2 linked regions of the Variovorax paradoxus genome follow. Each later gene encodes a partner of the first gene's protein in a complex. Links are inferred from orthologs where the notes say so. Each region holds a gene or a part of one and is shown on either strand. Other genes may lie near its edges.

Evidence for each region.
Region 2: the proteins of katE (region 1) and hfq are in contact, whole or in part, in a crystal structure (PDB 3VU3), measured with the Escherichia coli proteins. The link is inferred for Variovorax paradoxus from one-to-one orthologs.

What each region holds. Positions count from the first base shown.
Region 1 is NZ_CP102931.1:6,170,946-6,178,520, forward strand. Bases 2,130-5,048 are described here. They hold katE (catalase HPII), read right to left. Parts: upstream 4,723-5,048; coding sequence 2,536-4,722; downstream 2,130-2,535. Other genes in these bases: NWF24_RS28925 (ExeM/NucH family extracellular endonuclease), read right to left, coding at 2,130-2,362; NWF24_RS28935 (hypothetical protein), read right to left, coding at 4,758-4,910. Outside these bases: more of NWF24_RS28925, read right to left, coding at 1-2,129; NWF24_RS28940 (transglutaminase-like domain-containing protein), read left to right, coding at 5,200-6,018; NWF24_RS28945 (GMC family oxidoreductase), read right to left, coding at 6,029-7,575.
Region 2 is NZ_CP102931.1:3,934,004-3,939,249, forward strand. The notes cover bases 2,329-5,246. They hold hfq (RNA chaperone Hfq), read right to left. Parts: upstream 3,952-5,246; coding sequence 3,706-3,951; downstream 2,329-3,705. Other genes in these bases: hflK (FtsH protease activity modulator HflK), read right to left, coding at 2,329-2,406; hflX (GTPase HflX), read right to left, coding at 2,481-3,650; der (ribosome biogenesis GTPase Der), read right to left, coding at 4,116-5,246. Also shown: NWF24_RS18760 (DUF2065 domain-containing protein), read right to left, coding at 1-96; protease modulator HflC, read right to left, coding at 113-1,012; more of hflK, read right to left, coding at 1,030-2,328. UniProt on the Escherichia coli protein: RNA chaperone that binds small regulatory RNA (sRNAs) and mRNAs to facilitate mRNA translational regulation in response to envelope stress, environmental stress and changes in metabolite concentrations.

The sequences.
Region 1 (7,575 bases):
CGATCGCCTTGTTGCTCGCCGTGCCTTCCACGTATTCGCTGAAGAACAAGTCCGGCGGCCCGGGCGGTACTACCACGACCACCGCGCTCACGTTCACGCTGCCCGATTGCGTTGCGGTCTGGCCGGCGGAGTTGGTCAGCGTGGTCACCACGTTGTAAGTGCCCGCGGCCGCGTAGGTATGCGTCACCGTGCCGGTGCCAGGTGCTGTCGTGGCGCCGCTGCCGTCTCCCCAATCGACTGCAAGAGAAGTCAGCGTGGTCGCGCCGCCGGGTGTGGCTTCGAAGATGTTCACGCTGTAGGTTTCCCCGACCTTTGCGGCCGTCGGCATCGACGCGCTGACGATGGGCTGCGTTACTGCGGCATCGGCCGCCAGGGTCAGGCCGACAAGCACCGGGTCATGGTCCGATGCCCGGAAGGGCGTGGGCGCATAGCGGTCGTCGGTGGTGAAGTCGGTGTTGTAGTCCAGCGCGGTGGGCTCGTCGGCGTTGATGTGCCACACGCTCACGCCGCTGACCTGCGAGCCCAGCGAAGACGATGCATAGGCATGGTCGAGCGCGCCAGTTTCGCCGCCGAAGACGTAGGTGTACCGGTTGTCGGCGGGCATGCGCTTGAGCAGGCTCTCGTTGCCGGCGGCTTCGAGCACCTTGGTCGGGTCTTCCAGCAGGTAGCTGTTGAAGTCGCCCATCATCAGCACGTCGGTCTCGTCCTCGTCCATGAGCTTGAGCTTGGCGACGAAGCTGTTCAGTGCCGTCCCCTGCTGGGTGCGCGCCAGGTTGAAGCAGCCCTGCCCCTGATCGACGTCGCCGGTGGTGGGGCAACTGCCCTTGCTTTTGAAGTGGTTGACCACGAACCAGAAGCCGCCGTTGTTGCCCACCGCGCTGAATCGCTGGGCCAGCGGCGGCCGTCCGCTTGCGGCGGTGTAGTCGGTCAGATCCGTGCCCGTCGGAAGAACTGCGTTGCCGACGCGCTGGACTTTCGCGGGCTTGTACAGGATGTCTACCTTGATGGCATCCGTGCCGAACACGCCGCTGTTGACGGCGGCATAGGTGTTCGGGCCGACTTTGGCATTGAGGGCAGCCAGCAGGTCGTTCGTTGCCACGTCGGAGTTCTGGATTTCCATCAGGCCCACCACGTCGGCATCGAGGCCCGCAATGGCGGCCACGATCTTGGCCTGCTGCCGCTGGAACTCGTTCAGGTTATTCGCGCCGCGGCAGTTGGCCGCGGATGCAGGACCGGTTCCGAACGAACAACCCTGGCCGGTCTGGCCCGATGAGGTTTCTCCGTTCACGAACGTGGTGAAGTAGTTGAGCACGTTGAAGCTGGCCACCTTGAGTTGGCCGCTGACGACCGGTGCGGTCGGCGAGCGCGGATTGGCCTGCGCGAACACGGGCGCCACCGTCGGCTGGATGCGATAGGCCGCGAAGTTGTGGCTCAGGATGCCGGTGACTTTCTGCGTCGTATCGCCGATGCGCCGGGTGCCGTCTGTGCCGGCTGCGCTCAGGTACGGAATGGGGCTCGGGTTCTGGCGCGAGGAGCCGTCGTCCAGCACGATGCGCGAAAGCAGGTTCTGCGCATGGGTCGCCGCTGCGTTGCCGTTGGTGGCGTTGAACTGCCGCCCGTTCAATGCCAGCACCATCTGGCCATAGCGGCCCAGCTCGAACAGTTCCGTCACGGCCAGGGGCTGCGCAATTTCGACCAGCATGCCTTCGTAGCGCTCCAGCGTTGATTCGTCGGCCACCGGTAGCGTGATCTGTGTCGGGCTGATGGCAATGCCGGAAGCGCAGACGCTGATAGCCAGTGGGTCCGCTGTCGTGCCGGCAATCTGCGTGAGGCTGTCGGGCTTTGCCCCGGCGCCTGCGGTCTGGCCGAACTCGGTCACCACGCCGGAGACCTGAACGAAATCGCCAACGGCCACACGGGTGGCGCTGTTCGGTGCATAGACAAAGACGCCTTCCGAGGTCAGCGGATCGGCATCGGGCACGAGCTGCTGCACGAAGAATCCATTCAGCTTCACGGTTGTGGTGCCGGTGTTCTGGAAGTCACCGACGACCACGCCACGCACCGTCACTGCTTGCGTTGCCAGAGGACTCGTGTCGCCCGTGCCTTGAACGGATGAAATGGCCGTGACCGGCGCGTTGGACGGGACAGCGGCGGTACATGTGGGCGGTGGCTGCTCCGCAACCGGCGGTGCCGTGTCGGTCGGCGGCGGCGTGTTCGGCTGCGTGGTGCCCGTAGAAGGCCCGGGGATCACCGGGAAGGAGGTCCCGCCGCCACCACCGCCGCCGCAGGCGGTCAGCGCAAGGACCAGTGTCAGTGCCAGAGCTTTGAACTGCCGGATTGGCCTCGGTGCGGGATGAGTCATGTGGGTTTCTTTGAATGGAGGGGGAAACAGCGAGCAGACAGCGCGCGTTTATATGGACCATGTGTGTAGCCCCCGAGAAACCCGGACCCGTCATGGGTGATTGCCTGCATTGGCGCGGCGCGCCACGCGCTGCAGGCCGCATGCGGCCTGCAGACAGATACGTCAAAAGCTTGCTAGGCCGGCACTGCGTCGATGTTCACGCGATCCCAATGCCGATGCTTCGCGATGGCGACGATGAAGTCGTGCGCGATCTGCGTTGCGGCAGTCGCATCGCCCAGGTTTGTGACCGGCGTGGCGGCCACGATCACGCCTGCTGGAGCATCGGAGTCGGCGGCAATGCCCAGCGTCGAGAGCAGTTGCACGCCCTCTCCCACCGTGCAGATCGCCTTGCAGTGCTTGTAGGCCTCCAGCATGAAGTGCACGGCATCGCCGATGCCCGCCAATGCAGCGGCGCTTTCGCTCCCGGCGGGCACCAGCACCGCATCGAACATCACCGACGGCGTGTTCGCGAACGTCATGTCGATGTCGATCTGCCGCTTCGACGCGCTGGCTACCGTGCCCAGCCGCGGCCCGACGACCTTGCATTGCGCGCCCGCCTGTTCGAGCGCATCGCGTATCGGCTTCAGCGAAGCCGAATCCACACCGTCGGCCACGAGGATCGCGACCTTGCGCGTGCGGATCGAACCGTCTCCGGTATCGGCCATGCTGAGTGCGGGCGATTCGTCGATGGGCAGCTCGATGCGGTGGTCGCGAAAGCCCGCGCGACCCGCTGCCGCCTTCGCATCGGGCTCGCCGATGCCCAGCGGCTCGGCCACGCGGCGCGCGAGCTTCTCGTCCACGTGCGCGAGGTTGTCGACCATGCGCTGGCGGATGGCGGGCACTTCGAGCTTAGACAGCTCGAAGCGGAAGGCCGCGATGATGTGTTCCTTCTCGGCCGCGCTCTGGCTGTTGAAGAACAGGCGCGCCTGCGTGAAGTGGTCGTCGAACGACGGGCTGCGGCGGCGCACCTTGGGCGGATCGATCTCTTCGGGAAAAGACTGGAAGCCGTGCTGGCCGCCGTCCACGCGAAACTCCGTGCCGCTGCCCAGCGTGTTGGGCTCGTAGGCCACCTGTCCTCGCGCGATGGTCTGCCTGTGCATGCCGTCGCGCTGGAAGTTGTGGAACGGGCACACGCCCTTGTTGATCGGCAGCTCGTGGAAGTTGGCGCCGCCCAGCCGCGAGATCTGCGTGTCGGTGTACGAGAAGAGGCGACCCTGCAGCAGCGGGTCGTTGCTGAAGTCGATGCCGGGCACCACGTGGCCCGGATGGAAGGCCACCTGCTCGGTCTCGGCGAAAAAGTTGTCGGGGTTGCGGTTGAGCACCAGCTTGCCGATCTTCTGCACGGGCACCATCTCTTCGGGAATCAGCTTGGTGGGGTCGAGCAGGTCGAAGCCGAGCGAGTGTTCCTTGTCCTGCGGAATCATCTGCACGCCGAGCTCCCATTCGGGGAAGTCGCCGTTCTCGATGGCTTCCCACAGGTCGCGGCGATGAAAGTCGGCGTCTTTACCCGCGATCTTCTGCGCCTCGTCCCATGCCAGGCCATGGATGCCGAGCTTGGGCTTCCAGTGGAACTTCACGAAGTGGCTCTCGCCGCGGCTGTTGACGAAGCGGAAGGTATGAACGCCGAAGCCTTCCATCATGCGCAGGCTGCGCGGAATGGCGCGGTCGCTCATGGCCCACATCAGCATGTGGGTGCTCTCGGGCATGAGCGAGGCGAAGTCCCAGAAGGTGTCGTGCGCGCTCGCAGCCTGCGGCATCTCGTGGTGCGGCTCGGGCTTTACGGCGTGGATGAGGTCGGGGAACTTCATCGCGTCCTGGATGAAGAACACCGGAATGTTGTTGCCCACGAGGTCGTAGTTGCCCTCGCGGGTATAGAACTTGACGGCGAAGCCGCGCACGTCGCGCACCGTATCGGCGGATCCACGCGAGCCGGCCACGGTCGAGAAGCGCACGAAAACGGGCGTCTTCTGGTCCGGGTCCTGGAGAAAGTCGGCGCAGGTGAACTGCGACATCGACTTGTAGACCTGGAAGTAGCCGTGCGCCGCCGAGCCGCGCGCATGCACGGCGCGCTCGGGAATGCGCTCGTGGTCGAAGTGCGTGATCTTCTCGCGCAGGATGAAGTCTTCCAGCAGCGTGGGGCCGCGCACACCCGCTTTCAGCGAGTTGTGGTTGTCCGGTATCTGCAGACCCTGGTTGGTGGTGAGGGTCGTCGGATGCTCGACGGTGAAGCCTTCGAGTTGCTGCTGCTTGGCGTTGCTGCCGTCGCTCGCCTTGGTGGCGCTGACACGGCGGCCTGCGGCGGCCTTGTTCTGTGGCGTCATCGTGGATCTGCTGGAATCTTTCATGGGGTGGGCACTCAGCCTGTTTCGTTGTTGCTGTCGAGGAACATGTCGAGCACGTTGACCACGGCGACGAGGCATATGCAGCCCGCCACGGCGGCGACGGCCCACACGAGGATTTCGTCGCCCCAGGTACTGGCGAGCGTGTCGAAATGAGAAAAGAGCTCCATATGTGTCCCTCCGGGGATGCAAGCGAATTGCAAGGTTATGTTTCGCACCGCCCGAACCCCGTAGTGGCCGCCCTTCCCCGTCTGTGGGAGAAAGCGTGTGTGCAAGGTAGGAGCGCACCGACAGCGCATCGCACCCGCCTACGCTGCTTCGCGGGTACTGGCTGTGGAGCCTGAAAGATTCGTCGCATAGCATGGGCCCACAGGACGGCACTGATCGTGCTTGTCATTCATCGCACTGCCTCGCGCACCGGCCGCACCGCCCGGATCCCCTCAGGGAAGAAAGAACCCCATGCAGATCAGGATCGGCTTCGACATCGAACTCGGCGTCACCGCCCCCACGGCGGTGATCTACATGCTGCAGGTGCACCCGTCGCGTGCCCAGGACCTGCAAGGCGGCGAGAACATCACCCTCAGCCCGCCGATGGCCACCGACCACTACCAGGACAGCTTCGGCAACAATTGCGCGCGCGTGCACGTTCCTGTCGGGGTGAGCAGCGTGCGTTTGCGCAACCACGCGGTGGTGTTCGACACCGGCTGGCCCGACCCGGTGGACTTCAGCGCCAGCGAGCATGCGGCGGCCGATCTGCCGGTGGAGACGCTGCCTTTCGTGCTGCCGAGCCGCTATTGCGAGGTCGACGGCGAACTGCTGCAGTTCGCCTGGGCCAACTTCTCGAACGTGGCGCCGGGCTGGTCGCGCGTGCAGGCAATCTGCGACTTCGTGCACCGGCATCTGCGCTTCGACTACCAGAATGCACGGGCCACGCGCACCGCTTTGGAGGGTTTTCGCGAGCGCACGGGCGTGTGCCGCGACTTCGCGCACCTTGCAATCACGCTGTGCCGCTGCATGAACATACCGGCGCGCTACGTCACGGGCTACCTCGGCGACATCGGCATTCCGCCGGTGCGCTTTCCGATGGACTTCAGCGCGTGGTTCGAGGTGTACCTGGGCAACCGCTGGCACACCTTCGACGCGCGGCACAACACGCCGCGCATAGGCCGCGTGGTGATCGCGCGCGGGCGCGACGCGGCGGACGTGCCGATCACGATGGTGTTCGGCGCGAACACGCTGCAGCGCTTCGAGGTGACGACGGAAGAAGTGCTGCAGTAGCTCTTGCAGGTCAGGCCAGCGCCGCGGGCCTGGCGATGTAGCGCTCGCGGATCGCCTTGGCCGACCAGTAGGTCAGCGCCGCCACCAGGCCGGTCGGGTTGTAGCCCAGCCCCTGCGGGAAGGCCGACGCGCCGGGCACGAAGACGTTGTGCACGTCCCAACTCTGCAAGTAGCGGTTGACCGCGCTGGTGCCCGGGTCGGTGCCCATGATCGCGCCGCCGTTGAGATGGGTGGTCTGGTAGCTGGTCGTGTCGAAGTGCTCGCCGAAGTTCTTGACGAACACGCGTACGGCCTTCGGGCCCATCGCCTCCGCGATGCCGTGCATCTTCTCGGCCATGAAGCGGGTCATGCGGACGTCGTTGTCCTTCCAGTCGAAGGTCATGCGCAGCAGCGGCAGGCCCCAGGCGTCCTTGTAGGTCGGGTCCAGGCTCAGGTAGTTGTCGTGGTAGCTCATGTGCGCGCCATGCGCATCCATCGACATCGTGTGCGTGTAGTTGTCGGCAACGGCCTGCTTCCACGCGCTGCCCCAGCCGGGCGCGCCCTCGGGCAGCGAGATGCCGCTGATCGGCTTCACGCCGGCCTGGTTGACCCACATCGGCGAACCGCCGACAAAGCCGAACGGGCCGTGGTCGAAGTTGTCGGCATTGAAGTCATCGATCGCCACGCCGTTGCCGCCCGCGCCGATGAAGGGGTTGGCGTGCACGTCCTTGTCGAAGAAGGCCTTGATCGTCGCCATGTTCTGGTAGGCGAAGTTGCGCCCGACGGTGCCCTTGCCGGTCGCCGGGTCGTAGGGCGTGCCGATGCCCGACAGCAGCATCAGCCGCACGTTGTGGAACTGGAACGCGCAGATGACGACGATGTCCGCCGGCTGCTCCACCTCGCGCCCTTGCGCATCGATGTAGGTAACGCCGGTGGCGGTGCGGCGATCGGCCGCGAGGTTCACGCGCAGCACGTGCGCATGCGTGCGCAGTTCGAAGTTCGGCACCTGGCGCAGTGCCGGCAGCACGTTGACGTTGGGCGAGGCCTTCGAATAGTTGTAGCAGACATAGCCACTGCAGTAGCCGCAGAAATTGCACGGCCCCATCTGGCAGCCGTACGGATTGGTATACGGCCCCGAAGCGTTGGCCGATGGCAGGTCATAGGGGTGATAGCCCAGCTTCGCCGAGGCATCGCCGAAGCGTTGCGCCGACACCGTGCGCTTCTGCGCGGGCAACGGAAAGGCGTGCGAGCGGTCGGCCGCAAACGGGTTGCCGCCCTTGCCTTCTCCCACTTTCTGGCCGGCCACGGTCCATGCACTACCCGATGTGCCGAACACCTTTTCAGCAAAGTCGAAATGCGGCTCCAGCTCTTCGTAGCTGACGCCGAAGTCCTGGATCGTCATGCCCTCGGGAATGAACTTCTTGCCGTAGCGTTCTTCGTAATGGCTGCGCAGGCGCAGTTCGGCGGGGTCGACGCGGAAATGCACGCCCGACCAGTGCAGCCCCGCGCCACCGACACCGGTGCCGGGCAGGAAAGCACCCAGCTGCCGATAGGGCAGCGCCGTGTCGTTCACGCCGT
Region 2 (5,246 bases), 2.2 Mb from region 1 along the record:
GAAGCCGCGCCGCCACCCTCCTGGTGAGACAAAAGGCAGGATGCCTTCGATCACCAGGACGAGCGCCAATGCGCTCCAGAAAGTGTCGGCGCTCACGGCTCCTGGCGAAGAATCAACGACGAGGGGCGTTGGTGGTAGAGCCCGAGCCTTGCATGGCGCGGAAGAAGTCCGACGATGGGTCAAGCACCATCACGTCGCTCTTCTTGTTGAAGCTCTGCTTGTAGGCATCGAGGCTTCGGTAGAACTGCGCAAATTGCGGATCGCGGCCGAAGGCCTCGCTGTAAGCGGAAGCGGCCTGGGCATCGCCCTCGCCCTTGATCTTCTGGGCGTCGCGGTAGGCGTTCGCCACAATCACCTCGCGTTGGCGATCGGCATCGGCGCGAATCTTTTCGCCTTCGGCCGTACCGGTCGAACGCAGCTCGTTGGCCACGCGCTTGCGCTCGGCTTCCATGCGGCGATAGACCGATTCGGTGATGGCTTCCACGTAGTCGACACGCGTGATGCGCACGTCGACCACGTCCACGCCCCAGGGCTTTGCACCCTTGACCACCGACAGCACTTCGCGCTGCACGTCGGCCATCAGGGCCTCGCGGCGCACCGAGATCAGGTCGCGCACGGTGCGCTTGTTGATGTTTTCCTGGAACGCATTGCGCACCACGCGGTTGAGCTGCATTGCACCGGCGTTCTCGTCGAGGCCGACGTTGCGGATATAGGCCTGCGGGTCGGAGATGCGCCAGCGCACGTACCAGTCGATCACCACGCGCTGCTTCTCGGCGGTAAGCATGGGCTCCGTGTCCACGCTCGACAGCGTCAGCAGGCGCTTGTCGATGTACGACACGTTCTGGAACGGCGGCGGCAGCTTGAAGTTGAGGCCGGGCTCGGTAATGACCTGCTTGATCTGGCCGAGGGCATAGACCACGCCGAACTGGCGCTGGTCGACCACGAAGAGGGTCGAGCTTGCCAGCACGAGCAGCACGAGGATCGACGTGGCGATGAATCCGATTCTGTTCATATTCTTTCGGGCCTTTCTCAACGCACGTCGCGGTCACGCGAGCGGCCATCGCGGCCACGCACATCGGTCGTCGCGGGGGCCACCGGGATCACCGAGGACTGGGCCGGCGCGGTGCCGGCAACGTTGGGACTGGCCGCATCGACCGGGGTGGCGGCGGCGCCGCTGTTGCCGCCCATCTGCATGAGCTTGTCGAGCGGCAGGTACAGCAGGTTCGAGCCCTGCTTGCTGTCGACCAGTACCTTGGTCGTGCTGGCGTAGATCTGCTGCATGGCGTCGGTGTACATGCGGTCGCGCGTCACCTGCGGGGCCTTCTGGTATTCAGCCAGCACCGCGCTGAAGCGGCCTGCATCACCCTGGGCCTGCGCCACGATCCGCGCCTTATAGGCTTCGGACTCTTCCTTCAGGCGCGAAGCCGTACCAGTGGCAAGCGGCACCACGTTATTGGCGTAGGCCTGTGCATCGTTCTTGGTGCGCTCGCGCTCCTGGCCAGCTTTGAGCACGTCGTCGAACGCGGCCTGCACCTGCTCGGGCGGACGCACGCCGCCCTGCTGCAGGTTGATGCCGACGACTTCGACGCCGATCTTGTAGCGGTCGAGGATAGTCTGCATCAGCGCGCGCACGCGCGGTGCGATCTGGTCGCGCTCTTCGGCCAGCGCGGCGTCCATCTTCATCTTGCCGACCACCTCGCGCACGGAGGTCTCGGCCACCTGCACGACGGTGTCGGCAGGCGACTTGCTCTCGTAGAGCCATGCGCGCGGGTCGCTCAGGCGGTACTGCACGGCAAACTTGATCTCGACGATGTTCTCGTCTTCGGTCAGCATGGCCGATTCGCGCAGTCCGGTGGAGCGCACGATGGCATCGCGGCCCACGTCTGCGGAGCGGATCTGCGTGGTCACCACCACTTCGTGGCGCTGAATGGGGTACGGCAGGCGCCAGTTGAAGCCTGCGCCCACGGTGCTCTTGTAGCTGCCGAACTGCGTGACGACGGCCTGCTGGCCTTCGTTCACGATGAAGAAGCCGGTGCCGAGCCAGATCAGGACCGCCACCGCGGCCACGAGGCCGAGGCCGAATCCTGCGTTTTTCATGTCGGGCCTGTAGCCGTTGCCACCACCGCCGCTACTGCCGCCGTTGGGGCGGTTGCCGCCGCCCTTGCCACCGAAGAAGCCACCGAGCTTGCGATTGAGGTCGCGCCAGAGTTCGTCGAGGTCAGGCGGGCCCTGGTTCGGACCTTGTCCACGGGGACGGTTGTCGTTGCTGTTGTTGTTGCCCGAAGGCGGAGGCGTCGGTGCGCCGGGGGGATTGGCATCGGGGGGGCGGTTGCCGGCTGGGCGGTCGCCGTTGGAGGACGACGGCTCGTCGCCGCGACCCCATCGGCCATCGTTCAGGTTGAACATGCCCAGAAACCCTCTCCGCGCTGGCTTTGAATTCATTCGCTTCGTTCTCTTGTCAGTGGCGGGATTGTGCCCAATCAATCGGCTGCATCGTGCAATTCAGCGTTTGCCCCAGGGGTCATCGTATCGGCTACGGAGCCCGACTGCCGGGCGAGCTCGGCCCGCAACAGCGGCACGCCCTCGCCGCTCTTGGCGCTGAGGAAGATGCGGGGAACCTGCACGCCATCGATTTCCATCTCGTCCTGCAGATGCAGCGGATGTTGCGCGCTTTCAAGGGCATCGAGCTTGTTGAATACCAAAAGCTGCGGAACGGTGTCGGCACCGATCTCGCGCAGCACCGCCTGCACCTCGGCCATCTGCTCGGGGTAATGCGGGTTGGAGGCATCGATCACGTGCAGCAGCAGGTCGGCATCGACCGCCTCCTGCAGCGTGGCCTTGAAGGCATCGACAAGGCCGTGCGGCAGGTCGCGGATGAAGCCCACGGTGTCGGAGATTGACACCTGCCGCCTCGCATCGCCCAGGTAGAGGTTGCGCGTAGTGGTGTCGAGCGTTGCGAACAGCTGGTCGGCCGCATAGGCGCGGGCCTTGACCAGCGCATTGAACAGTGACGACTTGCCCGCGTTGGTGTAGCCCACCAGCGAGATGTTGAAGGTCTCGCGGCGCTCGCGCTGGCGGCGCTGCGTGCCGCGCTGCTTCTGCACTTTGGCGAGACGCTCGCGCGTGCGCTTGATCGACTCGCTGATCATCCGGCGGTCGAGCTCGATCTGCTTTTCACCCGGGCCGCCGCGCACACCGGCACCGCCGGTCTGGCGCTCCAAGTGGGACCAGCGGCGGACCAGCCGCGTGCTGAGGTACTGCAGGCGAGCCAGCTCGACCTGCAGCTTGCCTTCGTGCGAACGCGCACGCTGGGCGAAGATCTCGAGGATGAGAAAGGTCCGGTCGTAGACGGCAACGTCGAGCTGGCGTTCGAGGTTGCGCTGCTGCGCGGGGCTCAGGGCCTGGTCGAAGATGACCTCGCTCGCCCTGTACAGGGCAGCCAGCTCCTTGATTTCTTCGGCCTTGCCGCTACCAACGAACAATGCCGCATCGGGCGCCTTGCGCTTGCACGCAAGACGGGCGACGGGCGTCAGGCCTGCGGTCTGCGCAAGCAGGCCGAGTTCCTCGAGTTCGCTGTCGAAATGGGGCAGCCCGAAATCGACGCCGACGAGAACGGCGGCGCCTTCCTGGCGGGGGATCAGTTCAGACAAGCGGGATCAGAAATTGGGAAAAAGCGCGGCAGCAGGGCTGCCGCGCTCCGCGCGATCAGGCTGCGGCGTCGTCGTTCTCGGCAGCCGAGAAGTTGACGGCACGACCCGGCACGATGGTGGAAATGGCGTGCTTGTAGACCATTTGCGTCACCGTATTGCGAAGCAACACGACGTACTGGTCAAAAGACTCGATCTGGCCCTGCAGCTTGATGCCGTTCACCAAATAAATGGAAACCGGCACGTGCTCACGACGCAGGGTGTTCAGAAACGGGTCTTGCAGAAGTTGCCCTTTATTGCTCACGATATTCTCCGTGTTCAAGAGTAGTTGTTGGAGAGATGACCTTAACACAGGGTTTCTGCGCTGCAGCAATCGGGGTCAAAAGCCTTGAGAAAATAACGGTTCTCAAAAGGCGGAACTTCCACTCCTGCTGCAGCTCATTGGCCGCCATCGGCGGCCAAGCTCCCTCAATCGTCCTTGTCGGCAAATGGATTGTGCGAGCTCTTGAACTCGATGCGCAAGGGGGTACCCACAAGGTCGAATTCCTTGCGGAAGCGCCCCTCGAGGAAGCGCTTGTAGGCATCAGTAACATGCTCCAGCGAATTGCCATGGATCACGATCACCGGCGGGTTCATGCCCCCCTGATGCGCATAGCGCAGCTTGGGGCGGTACATGCCGCCCCGCTTGGGCGCCTGGAACTGCACCGCCTCCAGCAGCAGGCGTGTCAGCACCGGGGTCGACATCTTGCGCGTGGCCGACTTGTGGGCCTGCGCGATCGCCTGCCACACCGGGCCCAGACCCTGGCGCTTGATGGCCGAGATGAAATGCAGCGCCGCGAACTTCAGGAACGGCAGCCGGGTCTCGATCTGCCGCTGGATCTGCTCGCGCTGGTAGCTGTCGACCGCGTCCCACTTGTTGATGGCGATCACCACCGCGCGACCGCTCTCGAGGATGTAGCCCGCAATGTGCGCGTCCTGGTCGGTCACGCCTTGCGTGGCATCGAGCAGCAGCAGCACGACATTGGCCGACTCGATGGCCTGCAGCGTCTTGACCACTGAGAACTTCTCGATCGCCTCGAACACCCTGCCCTTGCGGCGCAGGCCGGCCGTGTCGATCAGCTCGAAGCGCTGGCCGTTTCGCTCGAAGGGCACGGAGATTGCGTCGCGCGTGGTGCCCGGCATGTCGAAGGCCACCAGGCGCTCTTCACCCAGCCAGGTGTTGATCAGCGTGGACTTGCCCACATTGGGCCGGCCGGCCACGGCCAGCTTGATCGGCTTATTGACCTCGTCCTCGTCCGTCTCGTCGTCTGGATCAGGCAGGTTCAGCGGCTCGAGAGCAAGCTCGACCAGGTCGCGCATACCCTGCCCGTGCGCTGCCGACACACCATGCACATCGCCGAAGCCCAGCTCGTAGAAGTCGACCAGCTTGGTGCCGTCGTGCATGCCCTCGGCCTTGTTGGCCGCCAAGACGCAGGGTTTGCCAAGGCGGCGCAGCTCGTTGGCGATGTCGTGGTCTTGCGCCGAGAGTCCCTCGCGGGCGTCGACCACGAAGATCACCACGTCGGCCTCGGCCACGGCCTGCCGCGTCTGCTTGGCCAT